DNA from 2 places in the Microbacterium sp. LMI12-1-1.1 genome. Region 1 is predicted to be linked to the other one. Evidence: riboswitches for the same ligand, from Rfam matches in the RefSeq annotation. Region 1 holds a riboswitch; the other holds the start of a gene.
The links. A riboswitch is a leader RNA that binds a small molecule or an ion and turns the genes downstream of it on or off. The one in region 1 is predicted to bind thiamine pyrophosphate.
Positions count from the first base shown of each region.

Region 2: another riboswitch for thiamine pyrophosphate. It lies ahead of thiM (hydroxyethylthiazole kinase); the one in region 1 lies ahead of MRBLMI12_RS07315 (ECF transporter S component).

Region 1 is NZ_JBEGIA010000001.1:1,564,360-1,566,739, reverse strand. Features, by position in the region: gene MRBLMI12_RS07320 (D-alanyl-D-alanine carboxypeptidase family protein) at 1-765, opposite strand, end outside; TPP riboswitch at 803-914, shown strand; gene MRBLMI12_RS07315 (ECF transporter S component) at 905-1,549, shown strand; gene MRBLMI12_RS07310 (ABC transporter ATP-binding protein) at 1,552-2,380, shown strand, end outside.
Region 2 is NZ_JBEGIA010000001.1:566,553-568,932, forward strand. Features, by position in the region: gene MRBLMI12_RS02805 (DNA polymerase III subunit gamma and tau) at 1-870, opposite strand, end outside; TPP riboswitch at 935-1,029, shown strand; gene thiM (hydroxyethylthiazole kinase) at 1,020-1,835, shown strand; gene thiE (thiamine phosphate synthase) at 1,832-2,380, shown strand, end outside.

The DNA.
Region 1 (2,380 bases):
GACGCTGGCGATGGAGTCGGGATCCGCCGTCGTGGCCAGTGTCCCCGAGATGCCTCCGACCGCTTCGGCCGCGCTGCCCTGCGCGGGCCACACCGGCGCCGCGGCGGGGGCCGCGACCGGCTGGACCTCCATGGCGGTGACCGTGGGTGCGACGGCGTGCAGCGGCCACAGCAGCGTCGTCCCCGCATACGCGCCGAGCACGGCCGCGATCGCGAGGGTGGGAACCACGACGCCGGCGCGCAGCGGCGAGCGCCGCGGCGCGTCGGAGAGCAGGTCGGCGTCGACCGTGACGTAGGGGGTGGCCGCGGCGGTCAGATCGCCGGGAGCGGCGCCGAGGCCCACGGCCGTCTCATCGACCCACGCGAGCGCGGTTCGTCCGCCGCCCGCCGCGGGGCGCGCATCCTCGGCGACCGGGACGTCGGCGAGGGCGTCGTGGCCCGCGGGATCCCAGGTGGCGACGGGGACCGACGGCTCGGGAAGGAGCCCGGGGATGACCGGCCCGGTCTGCGCGTCCGAATCGAACAGGGGCATCGTCGGCGCGATCGCCGTCGGGCTGTCGCCGAGCGGCACCGTGGCGATGGTCGGCGCAACGGTGGGCACATCGACGGGGGCGGTGGTGCTGCCCGGGTGCACGATGTCAGCCTCACCGGTGGCGACGGTCAGGATGCCGCCTTCCGGGGCACCGGCCGAAGCCGGGGTCGGCACGGCACCGGTCTGCGCCCGGCGCGCGCGACGCGTGGGCACGGGGGTGTCGTCCGGAGTCACCCCCTCAAAATACCCGTCATCGCGGCGGTATACTCAACGCCATAACCACGGGAGTCCGGTGAGCCGGGCTGAGAGGAAGCGATCCACGCTTCGACCGTCGAACCTGATCCGGATCATGCCGGCGCAGGGAGGAGTTCACATGCACACGTCCGCGTCCGCATCCACCCCCGTTGCGGCCACCCCTTCGGGCCCCCGCAGCCTGCGCTGGCGAGTCGTCGATATCGTCGTCGCGGCGGTGCTCGGCGTCGCCATCGGCCTCGTCTTCTGGGCCTGGAACACCGTCGGCTACGCCTGGTTCATCGCCATGGACGGCCTGACGCCCGGCCTCGGCGGACTCGCCGTCGGCATCTGGCTGATCGGCGGCGTCATCGGCGGTCTCGTCATCCGCAAGCCCGGTGCGGCACTCCTCGTCGAGGTGATCGCCGCGATCGTGTCGATGCTCATCGGCAACGTGTGGGGCGTGTCCACCCTGCTGTCGGGCCTGGTCCAGGGTCTCGGCGCCGAGCTGATCTTCGCCCTCTTCCTCTACCGCCGTTTCACCCTGCCTGTCGCGATGCTGGCCGGTGCGGGCGCCGCCGCCGGCGCCTGGGTGTTCGAGCTGTTCTACGGCAGCTCGCCGAACATCCTGAAGACGCTCGAGTTCAACGTCATCTACCTCGTCTCGCTCGTCGTCTCGGGTGCCGTGCTCGCGGGTGTCGTCGGCTGGCTCGCCGTCCGCGGGCTCGCCGCCACCGGTGCGCTCAACCGCTTCGCGGCAGGACGCGAAGCGCGCCGCGAGGTCTGACGATGGCCTCGACCCGTCCGGCCCGCCTCACGGCGGACGGCTGGGGATGGCGCTACGCAGGCCGGCGCGCGCCCGCCGTCCGCGACGTGTCGTTCACGATCGAGCCGGGGGAGCGCGTGCTGCTGCTCGGTGCCTCGGGTGCCGGCAAGTCGACGCTCCTCGCCGGCATGGCGGGCCTTCTCGGCGGGGCCGACGAGGGCGATGAGACGGGATCGCTGCTGATCGACGGCGAGCGGCCGGAGGCCCACCGCGGGCGCGTCGGGCTCGTGCTGCAGGATCCCGATTCGGGCGTCGTGCTGTCGAAGGTCGGCGACGACGTGGCCTTCGGCTGCGAGAACCTCGGGGTGCCGGCGGCCGAGATCCCCGCCCGCGTCGCCGAGGCGCTCGAGGCCGTCGGGCTCGACGTCCCGCTCGCGCGGCCGACGAAGGCGCTGTCGGGCGGGCAGAAGCAGCGGCTCGCGCTCGCCGGCGTGCTCGCGATGCGACCCGGCGTGCTGCTGCTCGACGAGCCGACCGCGAATCTCGATCCCGACGGCGTCCGCGAGGTGCGCGCGAGCATCGAGCACGCTCTCGCCGAGACGGGGGCGACGCTCGTGGTGATCGAGCACCGCACGGCCGTCTGGGCCGACCTGATGGACCGTGTGCTCGTCGTCGGCGCCGACGGCGGCCTCCTCGCCGACGGCACTCCGGCCGAGGTGTTCGCCCGTCACGGTGCGGAGCTCGCCGCCGCGGGCGTGTGGGTGCCGGGTCGCCCCGTCGACCTGCCCGTCCTGCCCGCGGCGCCGGCCGCCGCCGCGGCGGCGGTGGCGGCATCCGCTCTCTCGATCTCCC
Region 2 (2,380 bases), 1.0 Mb from region 1:
GACGAACCGGCGTGGGTCCTGGCCCGTCTGCACGACCCGGTCGACCGCGGCGAACGCGGCCGCGGCGTCGGAGGCGGCGAACGCGTCGACCACCTCGTCGAGCAGCTCGGCGTGGGTGTAGCCGAGCAGCGCGACGGCGCGGGCGTACGTCACGAGAATGGTCCCTGAGCCTGCCGAAGGGTCGGACCCGGCGATGAGCTGGTCGAGCAGCGACAGCGTGTCCCGCGGCGACCCGCCGCCCGCACGCACGACGAGCGGCAGCACGCCCTTCTCCACCTCGACGCCCTCCTGCCCGCAGAGCTGCTCGACGTACTCGAGCATGGCCGCGGGCGGCACCAGGCGGAACGGATAGTGGTGCGTGCGCGAGCGGATCGTGCCGATGACCTTCTCGGGCTCGGTCGTCGCGAAGATGAACTTGACGTGGTCGGGCGGCTCTTCGACGAGCTTGAGCAGGGCGTTGAAGCCCTGCGGCGTGACCATGTGGGCCTCGTCGAGGATGAAGATCTTGAAGCGGTCGCGCGCGGGGGCGAACACGGCGCGCTCGCGCAGGTCGCGGGCGTCGTCGACGCCGTTGTGGCTCGCGGCGTCGATCTCGACGACGTCGAGCGAGCCGCCACCGCCGCGGCCGAGCTCGATGCAGCTGTCGCAGGTGCCGCAGGGCGTGTCGGTCGGCCCCTGCGCGCAGTTGAGACAGCGCGCCAGGATGCGGGCCGACGTCGTCTTGCCGCACCCGCGCGGGCCGGAGAACAGGTAGGCGTGCCCGACCCGGTCGCTGCGCAGCGCCGTCATCAGGGGTTCGGTGACCTGCGACTGCCCGATCATCTCGCCGAACGACTCGGGCCGGTAGCGGCGGTAGAGGGCGGTGGTCACTCCCCCAGCCTACGGCGTGACGCCGACATCGCGGTGGCCGCTCCCGCGGCCTGCTAGATTGCTCGGCAGTGACACGGGGTGCCCGCGCGGCGGGCTGAGAACACACCCGTCGAACCTGATCTCGATCATGCGAGCGAAGGGATGTCGCGATGAACGCGCGCACCGAACCCCACCTGTCCGCCCTCTCCCCCGCCGCCGCGCTGACGGCGCTGCGGGAGGCCTCACCCCTGGTGCAGTGCATCACCAACGCGGTGGTGACGAACTTCACCGCCAACGCCCTCCTCGCCGTCGGCGCGGCCCCGGCGATGTGCGACATCCCCGGTGAGGCAGGGCCGTTCGCAGGCGTCGCAGACGGCGTGCTTGTCAACCTCGGCACCCCGACCGCGGAGCAGCGCGATGCCGCCCGTGAGGCCGTGCGTCACACGCCGCGGTGGGTCCTCGATCCCGTGGCGGTCGGCGTGCTCCCGGTGCGCACGGCTCTCGCGGCCGAGCTGCTCGATCACCGACCGACGATCATCCGCGGCAACGCCTCCGAGATCCTGGCGCTGGCAGGCGCGGGCGCCGGCGGTCGCGGTGTCGATGCGACGGACGGAACGGATGCCGCGGCCGGCGCCGCGCGATCGCTCGCGTTGCGCACCGGCGGCGTGGTCGCCGTGTCCGGCCCGGTCGATCTCGTCACCGACGGCGAGCGGGTCGTGCGGATCCATGGCGGCGACGCGCTCCTCACCCGCGTCACCGGCGGCGGCTGCTCCCTCGGCGCGGTGATGGCCGCGCTGCTCGGTGTATGCGCCCCGCTGGAGGCGGCGGTGGCGGCATCCGCCCTCTACGCGGTCGCATCGGATCGGGCCGCGGCGCGGTCGGAGGGGCCGGGGTCTTTCGCCGTGGCGTTCCTCGATGCGCTCGACGCCGTGGCGGCGGCGCCCGCCGACCTCGATGCGCGCGCCGACGCGCTCGCGGCTCGATGATCCGCGCCGCGCGCCTCGCGGTGCATCTCGTGACCGACGACCGCATGCCGTTCGACCGGCTGGTCGACGTCGTCGACGCCGCGGTCGGCGCCGGAGTCGACGTCGTGCAGCTGCGCGCCAAGTCCATCAGCGCGCGCGAGCTGCTGCGGCAGGCGGTGGCGATGTCGGACGTCATCGACCGCCGCTGCCTGCTCCTGCTCAACGACCGCGTCGACGTCGCCGTCGCCGCGCGCGAGGCGGGGGCGCTCGTCGACGGCGTCCACCTCGGCCAGGCCGACGTGCCGCCCGAGACGGCGCGACGCCTGCTCGGCGCGCACGCCGTCATCGGATGGACGGCGAACTCGCCGGAGCACCGGGTCGCGGCATCCGCTCTGCGTTCCGGCACGGTCGACTACCTCGGAGTCGGGGTGATCCGGCCGACCTCGACCAAGCCCGACCACCCGCCGGCGCTCGGCATCGACGGCTTCGCGGCGTTCGCGACGAGCACGACCGTGCCCTGCGTCGCGATCGGCGGAGTGCGCCTGAGCGACGTCGCACCGCTGCGG